3 regions of the Desulfoplanes sp. PS50 genome follow, and region 1 is predicted to be linked to each of the others. Evidence: predicted binding sites of a transcription regulator. Region 1 holds the regulator's gene; each other region holds the start of a gene.
The links. Region 1 encodes sigma-54, which starts transcription at its own class of promoters, with help from an activator protein. Its sites were predicted from a motif close to CTGGCACGGNNNNTGCTT; they were not measured.
Positions count from the first base shown of each region.

Region 2: ACTVJH_RS11310 (Spy/CpxP family protein refolding chaperone) is a predicted target of sigma-54. The motif match lies at 5,633-5,650, and genes of this name have one in related genera.
Region 3: flgF (flagellar basal-body rod protein FlgF) is a predicted target of sigma-54. The motif match lies at 4,751-4,768, and genes of this name have one in related genera.

Region 1 covers NZ_JBSPZA010000014.1:11,933-19,593, reverse strand. The annotation lists gene ACTVJH_RS07900 (manganese-dependent inorganic pyrophosphatase) at 1-763, opposite strand, end outside; gene ACTVJH_RS07895 (hypothetical protein) at 1,158-1,748, opposite strand; gene ACTVJH_RS07890 (PTS sugar transporter subunit IIB) at 1,852-2,319, opposite strand; gene ACTVJH_RS07885 (PTS sugar transporter subunit IIA) at 2,320-2,727, opposite strand; gene rapZ (RNase adapter RapZ) at 2,871-3,752, opposite strand; gene ACTVJH_RS07875 (PTS sugar transporter subunit IIA) at 3,756-4,205, opposite strand; gene hpf (ribosome hibernation-promoting factor, HPF/YfiA family) at 4,209-4,748, opposite strand; gene rpoN (RNA polymerase factor sigma-54) at 4,857-6,302, opposite strand; gene lptB (LPS export ABC transporter ATP-binding protein) at 6,448-7,170, opposite strand; gene ACTVJH_RS07855 (LptA/OstA family protein) at 7,175-7,661, opposite strand, start outside.
Region 2 covers NZ_JBSPZA010000024.1:48,682-56,342, reverse strand. The annotation lists gene ACTVJH_RS11335 (transposase) at 1-109, opposite strand, end outside; gene ACTVJH_RS11330 (ABC transporter ATP-binding protein) at 856-1,548, shown strand; gene ACTVJH_RS11325 (ABC transporter permease) at 1,541-2,785, shown strand; gene ACTVJH_RS11320 (outer membrane lipoprotein-sorting protein) at 2,827-3,564, shown strand; gene ACTVJH_RS11315 (hypothetical protein) at 3,593-4,885, shown strand; gene ACTVJH_RS11310 (Spy/CpxP family protein refolding chaperone) at 5,043-5,585, opposite strand; gene ACTVJH_RS11305 (ATP-binding protein) at 5,850-7,628, shown strand.
Region 3 covers NZ_JBSPZA010000020.1:41,843-49,503, forward strand. The annotation lists gene infB (translation initiation factor IF-2) at 1-2,209, opposite strand, end outside; gene ACTVJH_RS10040 (YlxR family protein) at 2,199-2,486, opposite strand; gene nusA (transcription termination factor NusA) at 2,556-3,851, opposite strand; gene ACTVJH_RS10050 (ribosome maturation factor RimP) at 3,961-4,428, opposite strand; tRNA gene ACTVJH_RS10055 (tRNA-Gly) at 4,509-4,584, opposite strand; gene flgF (flagellar basal-body rod protein FlgF) at 4,797-5,525, shown strand; gene flgG (flagellar basal-body rod protein FlgG) at 5,615-6,400, shown strand; gene flgA (flagellar basal body P-ring formation chaperone FlgA) at 6,406-7,386, shown strand; gene ACTVJH_RS10075 (flagellar basal body L-ring protein FlgH) at 7,434-7,661, shown strand, end outside.

The sequences.
Region 1 (7,661 bases):
TGTCGGTGAGCATCAGGAATACGGAATGACGATTGCCTTCTTCCTTGAGGGCCTGGATATCCTTGGCCAGGTCTTCCTTGATGTCGGCGACCAGAGCGAGATCGACCAGTTCGAGCTGACCGATGCCGACCTTGTTGCCATTCATGTTGAAATCCTTGTAGTCACGTTCGACGAGTTCACGCATGGGTGTGCCCTTGATGGCGGACTTGACTTCGAACATCTTCATGCCCAGGGCCTGAAGGTCGGTTTCACCAGCGATCTTGGCCAGTTCTGAAGCAGCCTTCTTGTCCTTTTCCGTGCAGGTGGCGGACTTGAAGATAACGGTATCACTCAGGATGGCGCAAAGCATGAGACCGGCGATACTCTTGGGGATCTCGACATTGTAGAAATCATACATGGCCTTCAGGACAGTACAGGAACAACCAACAGGCCAGATCCAGCATTCCAGAGGATTGGGGGTAGTCACGTCGCCAAGCTTGTGATGGTCGACAATGCCGAGAATTTCGGCTTCCTTCAGATCGTCAGGGCTCTGAGCCAGATCGGAATGGTCCACGAGCATGACTTTTTCGCCAGCAAAAGAGGTTTTGACTTCAGGAACAGCGACACCAAACTTTTCCAGAATAAAGGCGGATTCAGGATTGATTTTTCCCTGGGTGACAGGGGTGGCTTCTACGCCAAGTTTGCTCTGCAGATCGGCAAGAGCAATGGCGCCGCAAACGGTGTCAGAATCGGGATTCTTGTGACCAAATACATACACTGCCATGATTAACCTCCTCAATTGAAAGAAAAAAATTTACTTCATCAGTAGAAATGGAATCCTATGCATGAAGAACGCTTGTGCCAAATATCACAATAGATCGCCACTGCCAAGCGGTTATAAGGGGTAAAATGAACAATTTTTGTATTTCATGATAACAATCTGATTATCGTGAAAAAAACATCTAATTCACCTCTATTGAGTCCACCAAATCATGAGGGATATCCCTAAAAAGCCCGCCACCGCCAAAACGTATGAAACGGACAAAAAGCTGCGGATACGGGATGGCGGCACAGGAAATGGATCATGTACGAAAAATACGTGAAAAAAACGCGAGAAAAAACAGGATAAAAAAACCCGGGCAATGAGACAACCATTCACGAAGTCGCGGGCCCGGATCTTAGAGCGTCAATCCGGCCCACAGAATGAACGTGACCAGGATGATAGCGGTGGTCATGTACATATAAGCCCTTCGAAATCGCATGGCGATGACGCCGCCGAGACTGGCCACCAGCCATAAAAACGGCCAGGATATCCAGGGAACAGGTTGAACGTAAGGGAGAAGATGGTCAAGGATCACTGCGAGGGGAAGGAGAATGACCAGCGACATACCCCCCTGAAGTAACAAGGATTGAACAATCCCCTTGCGAATATAGCTTCCAGGGACAAAAAGCCTGGCATTCCCTTTTCGGGTGGAAACAACCAGAAGATTGAACTCTCTATTCTGCCAGAGACGCTGCCTGGACTCGAGCCAGGCCATAAACGCGGCAAAAGGGATAGTGGCGGTCAGGACAACGAAGATTTTACCGGGATGGCTGATTCCAAGCACCTGAATGAGGCTTAAGGAGGCGATCGTGGAAAAGAGCCCTGCAGGGGGAATGAAGGTTCCCACGGGAATGATATCAAGCCAGAACAGCTCGAAGAAAAAGGCCACTGAAAGACCGATCGCTGGGGAACCGGTGCACAGGGACCAGAAAAAACCTGCTGCCAAGGGTCTGGACAATAATTGCAGGCTTATACAGAACTTGAACAGGGAAAAAACGGCAAAAAAAAACTCCCTGCCGCCAGCACGGCGAATCCGGATACGCCGAGTTCTACCATGACGTTACCTGAACGGGCTTGGTGGGAATACACCTGAAATCAAGATTGATCCCCTGATTGGAAAAAAATCTCAAACAGGTGATATCCTCTTTACCCAGGGCCACATGATCACAAACCTGTTTTTTGCCAGGGCCATAGTGAAGATTGCCGATGTTCAGCTGGGTAAAGCTGACGCCGTGGGTATAGGCGGTTCGGGCATCACTGCAGGTGGAAAAAAGCAGAAGAATGGATGCATTCTGCCGGGCCCTGCGAGCATTGGCTATGGCATGATCCGCCTTGGTAACCTTCGAAAAAGCCAGTGTGATGTCCTGCGGAATGGCCAGTTGCATGATTTCCTGGCGCAACATGTCGTCCGCCAATTCATCGTTGACCACGATGATGGTTCGAGCCTTGGTGTGAGGCAGCCAGGTTTCAATAACCTGGCCATGAACGAGACGATTGTCGATGCGAACCCAGAGCATTTATGCCTCAACCCTCCTGCGCAGCACCTCGCCGGCGACCAGAATTCCCTGCTTGCCGGCTGATTTGGCTTCCGATGCAAGTTTTGGCAATTCAGTTTCACGATTGCCGAGCACCTTGAGAAGCAAAGGAAGATTAACCCCGGTAACCACCTCGAGCCTGCCCACAACAAGCAGAGAAAGGCTGATGTTCGTCGGTGTTCCGCCAAACATGTCGGTCAGGACCAAAACACCCTGGCCCTGATCACATTCTTTGACCGCACTTTTGACCTCGGCCAGAATGGCGTCCATATCCTTGGTGGTGTCAATGGCCACAGCACGGCAACAGGGTGTCTCTCCGACAATTCCGCTGGCCGTCTCGAGTAACATGCGTCCGAGTTCGCCATGGGTTACCAATACAATACCAATCATTCAATCATACTCCACAAATGGGCATAAACAGCTCCTTGGCCCTGAATCTATTCGCATGTCGCTTTTTGCTTGGATAAAGTTTGCGAGCCCTATTCACCGGCGTGATATGGCCAAAATCCATCCATGGCCCCTGCCCTCATGCATCAGCCAAGTTCCAAATGACGATGCTCAAGGGAGACGATAAATCCCTTTTGGCGCAAAAACGTGTACATCAATTCCGTAACCGTCACGGACCGGTGACGGCCTCCTGTACAGCCAAAACCAATGGTCAATCGATACCGCCCCTCGTTGGCATACAACGGCAACAAAAAGGTCAAAAAATGCTTGAGGTTGTCCATAAATTTTCTGGCAAAATCCTCGGAAAGCACATAGGCGGCCACAGCGTCATCCTTGCCGGAAAAAGACCGAAGCTTCTCATCAAAATAGGGGTTGGGCAAAAATCGCAGATCAAAGACATTATCCGCCTCTGCCGGAACCCCGTATTTAAACCCAAAAGAGATGAGATGCACCCTGAAGCCGGAGGCACTTTTCTTGAAAAAATTCCATTGCTCCTGAATTATGCGGCGCAAATCATGAACCGAATATTCACTCGTGTCCACCACAAGATCGGCACTCTCTCTGATGGGAGCAAGGATTTCTTGCTCCTTGTCAATGGCCTGCTCCAATCCTGCTTCCCTGGACTCCAGGGGATGAGGACGCCTCGTTGTGGCATAGCGGCGCAGCAGGACCTCGGTTGCGGCCTCGATAAAAAGAATCTTCGGGGTTACACCAAGCTTGTCCAATTCCTTCTTGGCAAGCAGCCACTGCTCCATGAAGTCGACCTGTCGAAGATCCATTCCAAGGGCAATCCCCCTGTATTTACAGGTCTTCTCACCTGAAAACAAGGTGACCAAGGCGGTGACGATACTCACCGGAAGCCCATCGACACAAAAGAAACCGAGATCTTCCAGCACATTGAGGGCCGTACTTTTACCTGCACCTGAAAGACCGGTCACAATGACAACAGGGGGATGGCTGGGACTCACAAGCTAGACCTCTTTGAGCAGGTTGCACAAGGTGGACCGGTCAGGTGCCTCGAGAAACGCCTGCCGGAAGGATGCGTCCTGGAGAAGACGGGATATATGGGCCAAAATCCGCAGATGCATGCCGGCAACATTTTCCGGTGCCAGAACAAGAAAAAAAATCCGGCAGGGTTTGTGATCCAGGGCCTTGAAATCAAGTCCCTCGACACAACGGCCAACAACAAGTTTAACGTCCTGGATCCCCTCGAGTTTGCCATGAGGAATGGCAATACCGTCTCCGATACCCGTGGTCCCGAGTTTTTCCCTGTCACGAAGAACTGAAAGAATCTTATCTTGAGGAAGACCGGGCCAGGCGCTCTTGAGCGGTTCAATAAGTTCGGCCAGGACCTCCTCCTTGGTCCTGGCCTGTAAATCTGCGATTACACATTCGTCATCGATAAAATCAGCAAGTTTCATGTATTAAATCCCAGGATCGATAAGACCAAAATCTCCGTTTTTGCGGCGATAGATCACATTGACCCGTTCTGTTTCAGCATTGAAAAAAACCAGAAAATCATCTTCGAGATTGTCAAGCTGCATGGCCGCTTCATCCACTCCCATGGGCTTGGGGGAAAAGCGATCAGAGCGAACAATGGTTGGAGCCTGTTTTACAGGTTCACTCTCATCCAGCATATCGAGATCGATTTTTCCAGCTCCCCCCTTTTTCCTGTTTTTCTTACCCTTGTCACGAGAACGCCGGACCTGGGCTTCAATCTTGTCGAGCAACAAATCGACTGTAGAGTACATGTCCTCACTCTGCTCATTAGCCGATAATCGGAGGTTGTCACCGGTGAGAACCACATCGGCCCGATGACGGAATTTTTCCACTTCAAGATTGACCTGGAGATCTGCATTCTCCGAATTGGGCACATACTTGGCAAGTTTGCCAAAACGCCCTTTTGCATACTCGCGCAGATGATCCGAAGGTTCAAAGTTCTTGAAGTTGAAGCTCATATTCATAGAATACCTCCTGGATTAAGGTGGGTACATGACAACACATCTATGCAGCCCGAAAGACGGCTCCAAGAAAGATTCCGTTCGCTCTCAGAAAACACGTTTCCCTGGAAATCAAAAAAACTTCTTCCGTCTGGAAGACGATTCAATATTAAGGGCCGAACGATATTTGGCCACTGTCCTGCGCGCTATATTCACTTCAAGGATATCCTTGAGCATTTTGGAAATCTTTTCATCGCTATGGGGTTTCTTGGGATTTTCCTGTTCAATGATCTTCTTGATGGCCACTTTGACGCTTTCTGAGCCGACCTGTGAGCCATCATCGAGATCAAGCGCGCTGTTGAAAAAATATTTGAGTTCGTAAATACCATGCGGCGTGGCCAGATACTTGTTGGTCGTGATCCGGCTCACGGTTGACTCGTGCATATCGATGTCTGCGGCCACATCCTTGAGGATAAGAGGCCTGAGTCGTGATGACCCGTGCTCGAAAAAATCATGCTGGAACTTGAGAATACTTTCAACCACCTTGAAAAGTGTACGCTGACGCTGCTGCAGACTCTTCATCAGCCACTGGGCCGCACGCATTTTTTCATGAAGATACGAGGAATCCTCCTTGGTCGTCTTGCCCTGCATGGTTTCCATGTAAAAAGGATTCAATTGCAGTTTCGGCAACCCATCATCGTTGAGAACAATGATGAAATCATCGTCATACTTGTACACATAGGCGTCCGGGCTGACATAGACAGAGGTGGACGATCCATAACTCGCACCGGGCAGAGGATCGAGCGAGGTTATCACGTCAAGATATTCCTTGAGATCGTCCTTGGAAAGCTTGAACTTGCGCAAAAGAGGCTTGTATCTGCGCTGTTCAATATCCTCGAGATGATCCTCGATCAGGGAACGAAGAATAGGATCATTATCCCCCACGGCATCGAGCTGAATGTGTAGACACTCTTTAGCCGTACGAGCCGCGATGCCTAACGGGTCGAAATGCTGGACAACATCGAGAACACGTTCCAATTCCTCAGTGGTTACCTGAAGCTGTTTGGCAAGGTCATCTACAGGCGTAGCCAGATAGCCCGACGAGGTCAGGTTGCCGATGATCAGCTCCCCAATACGGCAGTCTTCCTCATTGATATCGGAAAGATGGAGCTGCCAGAGAAGATGTCCCTCAAGGGAAGGCTTTGCCGAGACCCGCCCTTCATAGGAGCTGATCTCTTCCAATGATTCACTCTCGTACCCCTGAACCTGCCTGGTGGTGCTTGAAAAATCTCCGAGATAATCTTCCCATTCCGCATTCTTGAGAAAATCCTTCTCTTCTGTTGCAAACTCCTTGCGCTCGTCCTGCCCCTTTTTTTCAGGCTCCTGGTCTTTTTCCTGATCCCCCTTGTTCTCACCCAAGGCCTGTTCATCGAGCAAGGGATTTTCAAGCAGTTCTTCCTGAATCACATCAAGAAGCTCGACCCGGGAAAGTTGCAAGAGCTTGATCGCCTGCTGCAACTGCGGTGTCATGACCAATTGTTGGGTGAGCTTGAGATTCTGTCGTAATTCCAAAGCCATAAGTAGTCTCGTCGCGGAAGGACTGCCCGGGAACTGCACGTTGCCCGTAGTAAAAAGATGCCATGAATTATTTCAATAAAATGCGAAAATCATCAAGATTGCCACTATGTAACTTGTGCCACAGAAGAAGCCCTCTTGCAATCACCTAAAGTCTGAAATCTTCTCCAAGATAAATCTGACGGGCCTTGGGATCGTCCACTATCTGTTCGGGCTTTCCATCAAGGATGATCTGTCCATCATACACAATAGAGGCCCGATCACAGATGTTGAGGGTTTCTCGGACATTGTGATCCGAGATGAGTACGCCGATACCCAGATCCCGCAACGACCGGATAATCTGCTGGATATCCTCCACGGCCAGGGGATCGATTCCGGCAAATGGTTCGTCCAGTAAAATGAAGGTGGGTTCCTGGATCAAGGCCCGGGCTATCTCCAACCGTCTGCGTTCCCCACCGGACAAAAAGGCCGCCTTCTGATCCGCAAGACGGGATATCCCGAGTTGCTCAAGGAGCAGGTCAGCTTTTTCATTGCGATTTTTTTTGGATAACCCGGTATATTCAAGAATGATCATCAGGTTCTGACGGACAGTCAACTTCTTGAAGATCGAACTTTCCTGGGGAAGATAGCTGATCCCGCTCTTGGCCCGTCGATGCAGGGGCCAATGGGTGATCTCCTGGTCTCCGATAAAAACCGATCCCCCATTGGGGCGAATGATCCCGACGAGCATGTAAAAGGTTGTGGTTTTTCCGGCACCATTGGGACCAAGCAGACCAACGACCTCTCCATCTTCGACCTGGATGGTTATCCCCTTGACGACCTGCTTTTTACCAAAAATCTTGACAAGATCATGAGCCCTGAGAATCGCCATAGAATCACTTCACCTGATCCGGCCGGGAAAAGAAAATCGCCTCGACCCGTTTTTTGCCGCCAACGACTTCACTGCGATTCTCACGGATATAGAGTTTGATGATCTCTCCACTGATCTTGTTCTTGCCATCCTCAAGGCGTGGATTCTCTTCCATCTGGAGCATTTCCTCTTTTTGGAAAAAAATCGCTTTGTCACAAAACCCGCGTTTACCCTGACTTTCAAAACGAACATCTTTCAGAGCAACGATTTTTTCCACGTTGGAAAGATCCTGCTCGGGATTTTTGTTTGTACCTGCCGTTTCTGGCCCATCGGCCTGATTATTCTCTGAAAAATAGATGATCAGCTTATCGGACCAGAGCTGAAAATCCTCACGCACCACATGGACATCGCCTTCAAAAACAACCTCGTTGTGATCCGGATTGTAATACATGCTGCTTGAGGTGATGGTGGTGGGCACTTTGGTTTCTTCGGCAGCTGCCCATCCCGACCAT
Region 2 (7,661 bases), on a different contig from region 1:
ATTTTCGGTTCTGCGCGCAGATCGTTACGAAATACGCTCCGGCCTGTGAATAGTCGAATGTTTGCAGGCGAATAGATCGGCGATGATGGATATCGGGATTGTATTTCATGCCAATGTCTTATCAACGAATTGTTTGGTTCCGGGGACGCCTGTTTCGTTGGAAATGCGTCTGGGAAAAAGGGTATCGCGGGGCAACAGAGAAATGGCAAGGATGCAAATTGCATTTTGATAATCCCATATCTTACAGCGATGCAAGCATGTTTTGGGATCAATCTGTATGACAAAATGCATGTATTTTATTTCGGCATCAGGGGGCAATGGTCCTGACCCAGGGCGGTAATGGATTTAACCCCCTGAACAATGTGCCCGACCAAACCCGTATCACCCCGCCGACGTAGGGGCGAACCTTGTGTTCGCCCTTTTTTTCGGAACACGGGGGGTATCCGGTATCTGGCAATTGAACATCAGGGCGAACACAAGGTTCGCCCCTACAGGGTGTTTGGTCGTTTGTGATTGAATGTTGGGCAAATATACGATCCGGTCCCGCGATGCGTCTGGATCGTTTGTGATCGAACATTGGGCGAACACAAGGTTCGCCATCACGATGCGTTTGGATTGTCTGTGGTTGAACATTGGGCGAATTTACGATCCGTCCCCACGATCCGCCCCCACGTTTTTATTCATTGCAGGGCGCAGGTTCTGCACGATTTTCCCGTGACAATGCCGGGCGGTTTGGCAGTTCCTTTTCAGGCAGAAAGAAGGTAGAATAATTGTACCCGGCTGAACCGCTGTGCGCGGCAACGGTTCACCGAGGGTTTGGATGGTTCGACAACCATGTTTCAGGAGGAGGAAGGGATGGTGCTGGTCAAGGCCTTGAATCTGGATAAGAGCTATCAAACCGGGGAGATTGTGGTCCGGGCGGTGCGCGGGGTCAGTTTCGAGATCGAGCCGGGGTCGTTTGCGGCCTTTGTGGGGCCTTCGGGGAGCGGCAAGAGCACCGTGCTCAACATGATCGGGTGTCTGGACCCGCCTTCCGGGGGGAGCCTCGAGGTGGCCGGGCAGGATGTGAGCGGGCTTTCGCGCCGGGAATCCGCCGTGTTCCGGGGAGAACATATCGGCTTCATCTTTCAGGACTTCAATCTCCTGCCCGTGCTGACCGTGTTCGAGAACGTGGAATACCCGCTGGTCATGGTTCAGAAGCGTCCCAAAAAGGAACGCGCGGTCCGGGTTATGGAACTGCTTGAGGCCGTGGGTATGGCCGATCAGGCCGGGAAATACCCTTCCCAGATTTCAGGGGGGCAGAAACAGCGCGTGGCCGTGGCCAGGGCATTGGTCACCAATGCCAAGCTGATTCTGGCGGATGAGCCCACCGCCAATCTGGACAGCGCCTCTGCAGGGACTGTCCTGGACGTGATGAAGCGGATGCGGGACGAGTACGGGACGACCTTTATTTTTTCCACCCATGATCCCAAGGTCATGGAGCGGGCAGAAACCGTTTTCGCCCTGGAAGATGGATATTTGAAAGATTCGGGAGGGCATCATGGGTGATATCTTCAAGCTGGCCCTGCGCAATCTCTGGCGGTACAAACGAAGGACCCTGCTCACCTCGGCCCTGATCTGTCTGGGGGTCGTGGCGGTGCTCATGTTCGTGTCTCTTTCCGGCTCTTTCAAGTCCATGATGATCGGGCAGATCACCGATTCCATGCTCGGACAGATCCAGATTCATGGCCAGGGATATCTTTCTTCCATTGAAAGTCTGCCCCTGGATCGGAACATGCGCCCCAAACAGGTTCAGGAGGTTCTTGAAACCCTCGAAGCCATCCCCGAGGTCACGGCCCATTCCCAACGCATCCGTCTGGGCGCCATGTTCAGCAATTTTTCAGAAACGACCAATATCCGGCTCACCGGGGTGGACCCCGAGCAGGAGCTTGCAACCGTGCCCATGCTCGTTGATCGTGTCCTTCAGGGCACGGCCGAGGGGCTGCTTGAAAAGGGCGAGATCGTGGTCCCGGAACTGATCGCCAGGGGACTCAAGGTCTCGGTCGGGGATACCATTGTCCTGGTGGCCACCAACAAGGACGGTTCCGTCAACGGACAGCCCTTTGTGATCCGAAGCGTGCTCGAGGGGATCTCCGGTCCGGGCGGCAGGGACGGGCTGATTCACATTGACGATGCACGCTCATTGTTACGTCTTACTGGTGACGAGGTGAGCGAGATCGCCATCCGCCTTTCAGGAATGGAGCAGATGGCTGATGTCATGGCAGCCCTTGAGTCCCGGCTGGGATCTCTTGCAAATGACAAGGGCCGGCCGATATTCGAGATCCATTCCTGGGAGAGCCTTTCGCCCTTTTTCAATATCGCCCGGATGATCGATCTGATGACCCTGTTCATCAAGATCATGCTCGTGGCCATCGTACTTGTCAGCATCATGAACGTCATGATCATGGCGGTGTACGAACGGATCAACGAGATCGGGACCATCGCGGCCATCGGCACGGTTCCGGGCAGGATTCTCTCTCTGTTCGTTGCCGAGGGTTTTCTGCTCGGGGTGCTCGGGAGCGTGATCGGGGTGATTATCAGCGTGGCCGGTGTCGTGGCCATGAACGTCACCCGTGTTTCCTTTGATTTCGGTCGGCAGAAGGGGCTGGAACTCGCCCCGACCATCCAGGTTCAGGATGTCCTTCTGGTCATGGGGATCGTCATCATCATCGCCGTGCTGGCCAGCCTTCAGCCTGCGTGGAAGGCCTCCCGCATGGACCCGATAACCGCATTGCGTCATGTCTGATCCATCCTTTTGGATGGCAGGCATTCTTCAAGGAGAATCCGATGAAATACGTCATAATGGGGTGCTGTCTGCTGCTCTGCTGTTTCTCGACGGGGTACGCCCAGGAACTCGATGGCAACGCGATCTTGAAACAGGTCGATGCCAATATGCAGCCCGAGTCCTACGAGATGTACCGGAAGCTGATCAATATCGAACCGGATGGTTCCAAAAAGGAATTCGTCCTGTACACCGTGAAAAAGGGACAGGACAAGATGGTCGCCCTGTTTCTCTCTCCGGCCAGTGAAAAGGGCCGTTCCACCCTGCGCCTGGGGGACAATATGTGGCTCTACATCCCTGCCGTGGGCAAGCCCCTGCGGATCACCAGCCTGCAATCCGTTGTCGGGGGGATCTTTAATAATTCCGACATCCTGCGGCTGGATTACAGTGTGGAGTACGATGCCGTGTCCATCACTGACAACGGGGATGCCTATCTTCTGGAACTGCAGGCAAAACACGGGTCCGTGGCCTATGACCACCTCACGATGACGGTGGACAAGGAGGTTCTTCTGCCCACCCGGATCGAGTGTTATGCAGCCAGCAACATGCTCATCAAGACCCTTCACTACAGCGCGATCAAGGACTTTGGTGACGGATTGGTCCGCCCCTCCCAATTGGAGACCGACAGCCCGCTGAACAAAGGCTACAAGTCTGTAATGCTCTTTGCCAAGGTGGCCCGGAAGGATTTCAGGGACGAGGTCTTCACCCTCAACTATCTGTCCAAGGTCGATGAACTGCGCTGAAACAAGACCCTGGAACCCGTGTGGACCCTTGTGTGTCCTGACGCTCATTCTTCTGGTCTGTGCACCGGTCCCGGCTGGTGCAAGCGGAGATACGGCCGAAGCATGGGATGAGGACTTCAGTTTTGATGTGCAGGAGTTCGAGAAAAAGGAACTGGAGTGGGGAGGATTTGTCGAGCTGAAAGGAACCCACGCGGATGTGGATGCCGGCTCGGCCCTGTACGTTTTGAATAAGGGAACGAGCAAGGCTGCCCGGGATCAGGGGGTTGGATCGCTCCAGCTCGACGGGCGATACAGCCGGGATCTGTTCAGTCTGCACTGGACCCTCAAGGGGTTTTTGCAGGATGACGACCAGGAGGATTTCGATCATTCAGCCGATGTGTACGAGGCCTACGCCTCCTACAAGCCGACCCATGCGTTTACCGCCGGTCTCGGCAAGAAGAGCTATAAATGGGGCAAGGGGTATGCCTGGAATCCGGTCGGTTTCATCAATCGGCCCAAAGATCCCAATGACCCGGAAGAGGCCATGGAGGGATTCATCACGGCGGAAGCGGATCTGATCAAGAGCTTTTCCGGCCCGCTTAAGACCATGGCCCTGACAACGGTGGTGCTTCCCGTGCGCACGGATGTAAACGATGATTTCGGGCGTTCCGACCATGTGAATCTGGCGGCCAAGCTCTACCTGCTTTACCTGGACACGGACCTGGATTTCATCGTCTATACCGGAAACAGCCGGTCCACGCGCTTCGGTATGGACTTTTCCCGCAACCTGGCCCCCAATTTCGAATGCCACGGCGAGCTGGCCTATATTCCGAGCCTCAAACAGGCCCGGCTCATGGATGACGGCAGGGTGGAGCCCGGTGACGTGGAGGCCTGGTCCTGGCTGCTTGGGATCAGGTATCTTTCCGAGGGCAATCTCACCTCGATCATCGAGTATTACGGCAACGATGCGGGTCTTTCACCCCACGAAAGTGAACGGTTCTATGAACTCGTCAGACAGGGAGACGGGAATGACGCTGCCCTGCGCACGGCCCGCAACCTGGCGGAGTCGGGATACGGCAAGCCCCAGCCGGGACGGGAGTATCTCTATTTCAGGTTCAGCCAGAAGGAACCCTTTGGTATCCTCTACTATACCCCGGCCGTGACCTCGATCATCAATCTGGAAGACGGCAGTTTTTCCCTGACCCCGGAGCTCATCTACGACGGCCTGGAAAACTGGGAGTTTCGGGGACGGTTTTCCTGGCTTCAGGGAGGGCGGGAAACCGAGTACGGGGAAAAGGTGAACACCAGCAAACTGGAACTGCGGATCAGGTATTATTTTTGATAAGGTTCATTGCTTCAGACCCAAAGGTCCCCGGCATCACGTGGTTGTTGCACGATGAGATCATCATCTCGACCACAAACAGACGGCCCGGAAGACACATGTCTTCCGGGCCGTCTGCTTGTGAGGAGGTGAGGCTGATGCAATGTTTGTGGCTGTTTTATCTGGTGCGGTTGCAACCGGGGCCTGAACCGTCCATCATCCGCTGGCCGCCACCCATGCGTCCCTGCTGACCGCGCTGGCCCTTGTTGCTTCGGGGATGATGAAAGCCTCGCTGTCCGACTTCAAGACCGATCTCCTTTTCAAGGCGCTCTCTGAGTCCCTGGTGCTCACCTCGCATCTGGGTGTGCAGGGCCCCGATCTCCCTGACCAGTCCCTTGATTTCGTCAGGCTGGGTGTTGGGGTTGGGGGAGAGGGCCTCGAGTTCCATGCGCTTCTGCCACATGGTCTCGCGAAGCGGGGTCATCTTGTCCTGAAAGTCCTGCATGATCGCCTGGTAGGCTTCCTGCTTTTCCGGGGTCAGCTGGGCGATCTGATCGCTGCGATAATATCCCGGTCCCCATCCACAGCTGCCGGGACCTGCGCAGTCACCCCGATCGGGTCCGAACCCGCCACTTCGTCCGGGGCCGGCTGCGGCGAGAGATGCCAGGGAGACAACGGCTACCAATGCCAGGGTGATGATGAGAGATCTGTTCTTTGTCATGTCAGTCCTCCTTTGCGGATTGATTTTTGCTTGTTGTGCCCTAGATAAAGCAACGGGGATGCCAAGTGAGAAGGTGTTTTCTAATATTTTGGAATATAAAGTAAAAATAGTCTTGTGCAGATATCGATTTCCAGGGTGTTGGCCTGGAAATACTTTTGGTGTATAAAAATCGAACAGATCGGCGGATCAGGGTGTATAGAATTTAAACGGGTGTTCGTTTTTTTGCCGGCCGGAAGATCTGCCGCACACGAAGGAGCCAGATATATGTTGACCAGGCCCAAACACGGGGATGCGCCCCGGATTTTTTCACCCTGGGTGGTGATCGGGGGGGCGTTTATCCTGTTTGTCATTGTGACCGTATTGACGGCCATGAATATCAATCGGCAGCGTGAGGCCACCACCAGGGTGCTTCTGGAAAAGGGTCAGGCCCTGATCAAGGCATTGGAGGCGGGCTCGCGTATCGGCATGCGCGGTCGGTTCGCCCAGGGAATCCGGTTGAGCCATCTCCTGGAGGAGACGGCCAGGCTCCCTGGTGTGGAATACATCGTGATCACGGACAGTCAGGGGGGAATCATTGCCAGCGATGATTTCAGCCGGATTGGGGGCATGTTTTCTCCGCGATTAAACGACAGGCCTCTTGTGCCCTCGGATGAGCCCCAATGGTTTATGGACAGGGGGGCTGACAAAACCTCCCTGTTCGTGGTGTACAATGGTTTCAAACCCATCATGCCGACGCGTTTCAATGAGCATGGTCAGAATCTCAGGGAGCGTTTCCTGGCCTTTTGTCCGGGCCGGCCGACTCCCCATCACCTGAATCCCCCTCCCGGTCCTCCGGAAGAGATGTTCATCTATCTCGGGCTGGTGGCAACCGCCCTGGAAGATGCCCAAAAAGAGGATCTGATCCATTCCATTGTCATGTCCTGCATCATTCTCTTTATGGGCCTGGCCGGGCTCATCTCCCTGTTCTGGGCCCAGAGTCTCAGGGTTTCCCAGCGGCTGTTGAGCGATTCCCGCGCCTTTGCCTCGGAGGTGGTCAGCAATCTCCCCGAGGGACTGGTGGTTGTAGGCCCCCGGGGAGAGGTCTCCTTTCAGAACGAATCAGCGGCATTGCTCTGGGGAAGCGGAGCAGAGGCGGGTCGTGGTCGCCAGCAAGGGCAGGATATCCCCAAGGAGATCCGTCCGGTTATCCGGCAGCTGGACACGGACAGGGTGGTCACCGAGCAGGAGATTGTCTGCCGAACTGAAGGGGAGCGGGAGATTCCCCTGGGCGTGAGCGGTGCCAGAATCATCACCGAAGACGGCCGTTTCCTGGGCAAGATCGTCATTCTGCGTGATCTGCGCGAGGTCCGCCGGCTGCAGCAGGAGATCAAACGCAAGGAAAAGCTTGCAGCCATCGGGAGCCTTGCAGCGGGTGTGGCCCACGAGATCCGTAACCCCTTGAGTTCCATCAAGGGATTTGCCACCCTGTTTCGGGCCCGGTTCGATCCGAAGAGCGACGACCACGAGGCCGCCGAGGTCATGATCCATGAGGTGGACCGGTTGAACCGCGTGGTCACCGAACTGATCGAATATGCCCGGCCTTCGCACATCGCTGCCCGGAAGACGGATCTTGGAGAGCTTGTGGGGCACTCCCTCTCCCTGATCCGCCATGACCTGGATGCGGCACAGGTACGGGTGGAGGTCGATATCCCGGAGACGATGGCCGAGGTCTTCCTCGATCCGTACAGGATGCAGCAATGTCTGCTGAATATCTATCTGAATGCGGTGCAGGCCATGCCCGAGGGCGGGACCCTGGGCATTCAGGGCTTTCGGGCCGAGGATGGGCGGACAGGACTTCGTATCAGCGATTCGGGAAAGGGCATCCCCAAAGAGGATCTCTCCAAGATTTTCGATCCCTATTACACGACCAAAAATCAGGGGACGGGATTGGGACTGGCCATGGTCCTGAAGATCGTGGAGGCCCATGAAGGGGAGATCGAGGTCGCCTCACACGAGGGGCAGGGAACGGTTTTTACCATCCTCCTGCCCGGGGAAAGAAAATGATCATGAAGAATGGTGCCTCCACACACAATTCGC
Region 3 (7,661 bases), on a different contig from region 1:
TGTAAAATCTGATCTCGACATTTTCCTGTTCGGCAACGTCCTTGACCTTGGCGGTGGGCCGGACATTGAAACCGATGATGATGGCGTTGGATGCCGAGGCCAGCAGAATGTCCGATTCGGTGATGGCACCGGTTCCGCTGTGGATGATCTCGATACGTACCTCGTCACCCGAAAGCTTGTTCAGGGCATCGGTAATGGCCTCCTGGGAGCCCTGGACGTCGGATTTGACCACCAGATTGAGAACCTTGACCTTTTCTCCGGCCTTGGCGGCAAGGAATTTGTCCAGGGTGAACTTGGTCTCTTTGGCCAATTCCTTTTCCCGCTGTTTGCCCTTTCGGGTATCGGAAATCTTGCGGGCAACCTTTTCATCGGCCACAACCACGAACTCGTCGCCGGCATCGGGGACACCGTCGAAGCCCTGCACCTCTACGGGCATGGCCGGACCAGCCTCCCTGAGCATCTTCCCCTGATCGTTCAGAATGGCCCGGATTTTTCCGGATTGCAGACCGCAGGTAAAGGCGTCACCCTTGTGGATGGTGCCTGTCTGCACAAGCACTGTGGCCACGGCACCGCGACCCTTGTCCAGACGGGCCTCGACAATATGGCCTATGCCGCGCCTGTCCGGGTTGGCCTTGAGTTCGAGAACCTCGGCCTGAAGAAGGACCATTTCGAGAAGCTCGTCAAGCCCCAGCTTTTTTTTGGCCGAAACATTGGCGAAAATCGTGTCGCCGCCCCATTCTTCGGGAACCAGTCCGTGTTCGGCGAGTTCTCGTTTGACGCGGTCGGGATCGGCACCCTCTTTGTCGATTTTGTTCACTGCCACCACGATGGGTACGCCCGCGGCCTTGGAATGGTTGATGGCCTCGCGGGTCTGATCCATGACCCCGTCGTCAGCGGCTACAACCAGAATGACCAGATCGGTTACCTGGGCGCCCCGGGCACGCATGGCCGTGAAGGCCTCATGGCCAGGGGTATCCAGAAAGACAATCTCTCCCCGGGGAGTGGTCACATGATAGGCACCGATATGCTGGGTGATGCCACCGGCCTCTCCCGAGGTGATATGCGACTTGCGAATGACATCGAGCAGGGAGGTCTTTCCATGGTCGACGTGACCCATGATGGTGACAACCGGCGGTCTGGGACAGAGATCTTCCTCTTTATCCTCATGCACAGGAGCGAGAAATTCCTTTTCGGAAAAGCCGATTTTTTCAACGTCATAACCGAAATCCGCCGCAATGATGGCGGCAGTGTCGGCGTCGATGGACTGATTGATCGTGGCCATAACCCCCATACCGATCAGCGTCTTGATCAGGTCCTGGGCCTTGATACCCATCTGCTGGGCCAGGTCGGCGATCCTGATGGCCTCGTCGATACGGATTTTGCGTTTGGCTGCCTTGATGGGCTGGGTTGTGATCATGGGCTTGACAGGGGCCTGTTCTCTGCCTCTGCGGCCTTTTTTACCCCGTCCCTTGCGTCCGCCCACCAGATCCGGTTTGGCTGTTTCAGCCTGACGGACCTTGCGGTACAATTCATCCGCCTCAACCGTCCGGCGGTGTTTTTTCTTGAAGGGTTTGTCTTTTTTCTTCTCCGGAGTTGTTTCCACAGGCTGGGGAAGGACCGGTTCCTCCGAAGGGTCGGGGCGGGAAATGATCTTGACCTGAGGAGCCGCTTGGGAGGTTTTTTTCTTTTTGCCCTTCTTGCGTTTTCCTCGTTTTTTTTCAGCCGATTTTTTCTCCTCGTCGTCTTCCTGGGGGGCAGGTTCGGTTTCCTGAGTCACCGTGGGCGAGGCTTCGGTTGCGTCTTCTTTCTGGGACTGGGAAAGAGGCGTATCTTCCGGTTGCTTGGGTGTGGGGGCCGAGGAGGTTCCTTCTTTATCCTTGGCAGGGGCGGCAGGGGTCGACTCGTCAACAGTGATCGTTTCCTCGGCAGAAGTTTGTTCAGGCGCGGCTTCCACGGGTTCCTGCTTGGGTTTTCTGGCCGGTTTTTTTCGTCTCCGGACAATGACGCCTGATCGGACTCGTTTGTTTTCCACGTCCGGTGCCTGGGACTCCTTGTGGAATTCCTTGCGGGCCTTTGCCACTTCTTCGTCTGTCAGACCGCTCATGTGGCTTTTGACGTTGATCTCGAGCTTGCGGAGCAAATGGATCAGCTCCTTGTTTGAAATGCCGAGTTCACCGGATAATTCTCTTACTCGCATTTTAGTGGTCATACTCTTCCCCCCTACATTTCTTCTGCCAGCCCCTAAACTTCTTGAACTTTCTCATGCATTCACTGCTTGTGCACACGTAAAAACCCCGTCCTGGCCGTTTTCCGGCAGGATCAGCCCACAAAGTTTTCTCATCGGCGGGCGGACATGTGTATCGTATGATCTCTGATTTTGGAAATCGTTGCCGGCAAATCACACACATGCGCATGGGAATGTGTTTGTGCGTGTTCGAGGTTTGATGGTCCGCCTCGATCCGGGGAGATCGGTCAGATGGATGCATAGCAGGTCGAAAAATAATGTTGTGTTATGAAATTGATGGTTGTCATGGTCCCTGTATCGGAATCATGGCTTATTGATTTTCATCTTCAGATGCCGTCTCGGTGTCTGTGTCGTCGTCTGTTGGCTCGTCATCCGTTCTTTGAAAGAGCAGCATGGCAGCGGCCTTGAGATCGGCGACGTTTTCCTCGCCGATTCCCTCGATGTCCAGGAGCTCCTCTTCGGAACTGTCGACCACGCTGTCCACATCCTCAAACCCGGCCTCAATGAGATTCTCGACATAGATATCCGCGGCGCTGGCAAGTTGTTCCAGCCCCTGGCGGTTTTTGTTCAGTTCACCGTATCGGCTTTCCGTGAAAATATCGATGCGCCATCCCAAAAGCTTGGCTGCCAGTTTGACGTTTTGTCCCTTGCGCCCGATGGCAGGCGTGAGCTGGTCGTCAGGCACGACAACCTCGAGAGTTTTGTCATCGTCATCCACGGTGATCCTGGTTATGGTGGCCGGAGAGAGCGCGTTGACCGCGTAGGTGGTGATATCCGGATTCCAGAGAACGATATCGATCCGTTCGCCTCTGAACTCCTGGACGATATTCTGGATACGCGATCCCTTGACCCCCACACAGGCTCCCACGGGATCGACATCGGTTTCGTGCGAAATGACCGCCACCTTGGCCCGCAGGCCGGGATCTCGGGCCACTCCCATGATGGTCACGATGCCGTCGTCGATTTCAGGGACCTCGCGCCTGAACAGGGCCTTCATGTAATCGGGGTGAGACCGTGAAACCACGACCTGGGGGCCTCGTCCTTCCTGTTTGACATCGACGATATAGGTCTGAACCCGATCGCCCTGACGGAAGCGCTCCCTGGGAATCTGTTCGTTTTTAGGCAGGATGGCCTCGGTCCGGCCGAGGTTGATGACCCATCCGTTGCGATCCCGTCGTTGAATGATCCCTCCGACGATTTCTCCGATCCGATCCTTGTATTCCTCGTAGATGATCTCATGTTCGGCATCGCGCATGCGCTGGATGATGACCTGCTTGGCCGACTGGGCCGCGATTCTTCCCAGGTCTTCGATTTCCATGCGAAATCCTACTTCATCGTCCAATTGAACGTTGGGATCGTGGATCTTGGCAGCCTCCAGGGTGATCTCCCGCGCGGGATCTTCCACTTCCTGGGTCACGACCTTGAACTGATACACCTCGATTTCGCCGATTTCCTCGTTGAAGCTGACTTCAATGTCGAGATTGTCGCCGTATTTTTTAATTACCGAGGCTCTGATGGCCTCTTCAAGGGTGTCCACAAGAAGATCGCGATCGATGCCCTTGTCCTTGCTGATTTGGTCGATTGCCTTTTTTAGCTCCATGCCCATGAGGATTCTCCGCTTCTACCTGGAATCAAGAAAAGATTCGGATGACGATTGATTGATGGTGGTGGTTGTGTCGTGCGCAGCCTGCGGCTCCCCGCGGCCGGTAGTGTGATCAGCCGGTAAATACGAGTTTCAGTCTGCGGACCTCGTTCCACGAAAATTCGTGTTCGCTCTGGTCTTCAAGTCGTAATATAAAGGTATCACCCGTGCGGGTTACCAGGGTGCCCCTGAAATTTTTGCGGCCATTTCTTGGGGTGTCCAGGGTTAGCTTGACCTCTTTGTCCACAAAATCATCGAGCTGATCGGGTGAAAAAAAATTCCGGTCAAGGCCTGGAGAGGAAACTTCCAGATTGTACGCACCCGGAACGATATCCTCCACATCGAGAAGCACGCTCGCGTGTCGGCTGAACTCGGCACATTGATCGATGGTCACCCCTTGGGGCGAGTCGATGAAAATACGCAGCACCCGGTGTTTGGGGGAGGCCAGGATCAATTCAATCCCCCAGATGACGAGGTGTTGTTCCTCGCACAGGGGGGTCAGGAGAGCGACCAATTGGTCGTGAAATATATCTTTTTGCATTTGTTCCCAAAAAAAAAGTGGACCATATGGTCCACCCCTCAATAACCCTACCACATCGGTTATGACATTACATCTTGGAGTGGAGCGGATGACGGGGCTCGAACCCGCGACACCAAGCTTGGGAAGCTTGTACTCTACCAGCTGAGCTACATCCGCCCGGAAAGCACTTCCCTTTTGTCGACTTCTTCCCTTTTGTCAACATATTTTTTTATCGATTGCAAGAATGGCGGCCGTTTCCTCCCTGTTTTCCGTTTCGGAAAAAAATGCCCAGGTCCCTCTCCCATGGGGGTGTGGGCGGTTTTTTTGAAAGGAAAAAGAAAAATTGGCAGATATATTGCTTGTAGAACAGGCAATGGAGGATATCAAACATGCAATCAGCGGTATATAGTGCGGTTTTCGGGAGCACGACCCAATCCAAACGCCTCAACCTGATCGCCAATAATTTGGCGAACGTCAACACCACAGGGTACAAACGGCTCGCCATGTCCTTTTGTGACGCCTTCAAGAATCAGGAGCTCGGAACGGATTCCATGATTTCCCAGACCCGGATAAACGCATTGGATGTCGATCTCAGTCAGGGAAGACTGACTCAGACCGGAAATCCCCTGGATCTGGCCATCGAGGGAAAGGGTTTTTTCAAAATCGATACTGACCAGGGTATCCGGTATACACGGGCGGGTGTTTTTCGACTCACTAACGATGGAACCGTGACCGATGCGCATGGGAATGCCTTGCAGGGAGATGGCGGTCCCGTACGCGTTCCCCGAGGTGCGAATCTCGTTATCAACGAAAACGGGGAGATGCTTGCCGACAATGCTCCCCTGGGACGGATCGCCGTGGTCACCTTTGAGGAGCCGGAGCGGCTTGAACAGGTGGGGCAGCATTACTTTCAAAGTCCCGAGGACGATCCCTTTGACGAACAACCCGCCGAGGATGCCTTTGTCCATCAGGGCTTTCTCGAACATTCCAATGTCGAGGTCGTTCAGGAGATGGTTCGGATGATCGAGGTTTCCCGCAATGTCGGGGCCGAGCAGAAGATCATGACTACCTCTTCATCCATGGACGAAAAAGTGATCAATAACGTGGGCAAGGTCTAAACGCCTCATGGTGAATAAACGGTCTTTCTGCAAGGGAGAAATTCCCATCAGGTAGGACGTTAATGTATAAAGCGAGGAGATAGAAGATTATGATGCGATCACTCTGGACTGCAGCCTCCGGCATGGTGGCCATGCAGCGCAACATCGACGTGATTTCCAACAACCTGTCCAACGTGAGTACCACCGGGTTCAAGAAGAGTCGGGCGGAGTTCGAAGATCTCATGTACCAGAACCTGAAGATATCCGGGGCCCAGAATGTGGCCGGCGACAGACTGCCAACGGGTATCCAGATCGGTATGGGGGTTCGGGCCGTGGATGTGCACAAGATTTTTACCGAAGGGGATCTCAAGAACACCGGGAATCAGCTCGACGTGGCCATCGAAGGCGACGGCTTTTTCAGGGTCGAGGATGTCAACGGCGATGACGCCTATACCCGTGTTGGCTCGTTCAAACTCAATGTCGACGGCGAGCTGGTCACCTCGGGAGGGTACCGGTTGCAGCCGAACTTCACCGTTCCTGCTGAAACGCAGAACCTCGTTATCACCGAAGACGGTCATATCTCGGCACTCGACAAGAATGGCGAGGCTCTGCAGGAGGGCGACATCCCCTTGTACACCTTCATCAATCCTGCAGGACTCAATGCCAGGGGACGCAATCTTTACGCCGAGACCGAAGGTTCCGGCGATCCGGTGGAAGGTATTCCCGGTGAAAACAATGTCGGTACGCTTGCCCAGGGTTTTCTGGAGTCCTCCAACGTGGATCTCGTGGAAGAGATGGTGAACATGATCGTTGCCCAGAGGGCCTATGAAACCAATTCCAAGGCCATCACCACCTCGGATACCATGCTCCAGACCGCCAACCAGATGAAGCGATAGGTGAGATGATGCAGGGTTTGCCAGAAAAACGGTTTCGCATCTTTGCCATGCTTCTCCTGCTTCTCTGCATGGGAGAAGGGTGGGACGTTGCCCACGCACAGGAGCACATTGTCTTTCGTGAGGCCGTCTGTGTGCAGGGCGCCGAGGTGACTCTCGGGGATCTTGCCGTGGCCAATGGTCCGGAATCCACGATTTTTCTGGAACACTTCGCCGCGCACACGCTGGCTGACGCCCCGCCTCGCCAGGGGGATCGAAAGGTCATCAGCGCAGATATGATCCGTGAGGGGTTGAGCAGGATCGCGGCTGCCCCGGGCAGCTGTGATATCCCCTTTCAGATTCAGGTTCAGCGGGGAGGGCGTGTGATCGATGGGCCCCAGATCAGAAAAGAGGTCGACAAGTTTTTGACACGGGCCCTTGCGTCCAAACAGGCCGAGGTGAACATCCGGGATTATCGACTTCCCGACCGTATTTTTGTGCCCGATGTTGCAGGTACCCTGGCCATGGACACCTCCCGGGAGATCGAGCCCGGGCGGATCTCTTTTCGGATCAACGTGCTGGACGGCAACAGGAATGTTGTCAAACGGATTTCAGCGAGTGTGTTTCTCGATGCATGGGTAACGGTTCCCTGTGCCGCGCGGCCCCTTGGTCGCGGGAGGGTGATCGTTCCCGAGGCCGTGCGTTTTGAACGCAAGAATCTGGCGTATCTGCGCGGTGCGGTCTGGAATGGCCGCGGTGGCCCCTGGTGGGTGAAACGGCCCATGGGAACGGGGGAGGTCGTGTACGACAAAAATATCGAGCTCATGCCGATCATTGTCCAAGGGGCTCGGGTATCCCTTGTTTTCGATGGACCGAACATCAGGCTCGAGGTCCCGGCCGAGGCATTGGAGGATGGCCGCACGGGCAAATCCATCATGGTTCGCAATTTGCAAAGTGATAAGCAGATCCTTGCCCGTGTCAGGGACAAGAACACGGTTGTTGTCCATTAAGTTAAGGGCAGTGACCATTTCAGGCGATTTTCACCCAAGGGTTCACCATGTCATCACATCGACATCTCCATTTTGAACAGGTTGTTTTTCATGTTTCCTTCTGGAAACGTACATGGCTTGTTGCCGTGTGTTTCGGGATTTTCTCGGTTGTGACGGGATGTGCTACGTCCCAGAAGCATGCCCTGCCCGAACCCGTGTACACCCAGGCCAACGAATATGTTTCACCTGAAGAGAATCCGGGATCGCTTTTTGATACCGGCCAGGCCGATTATCTT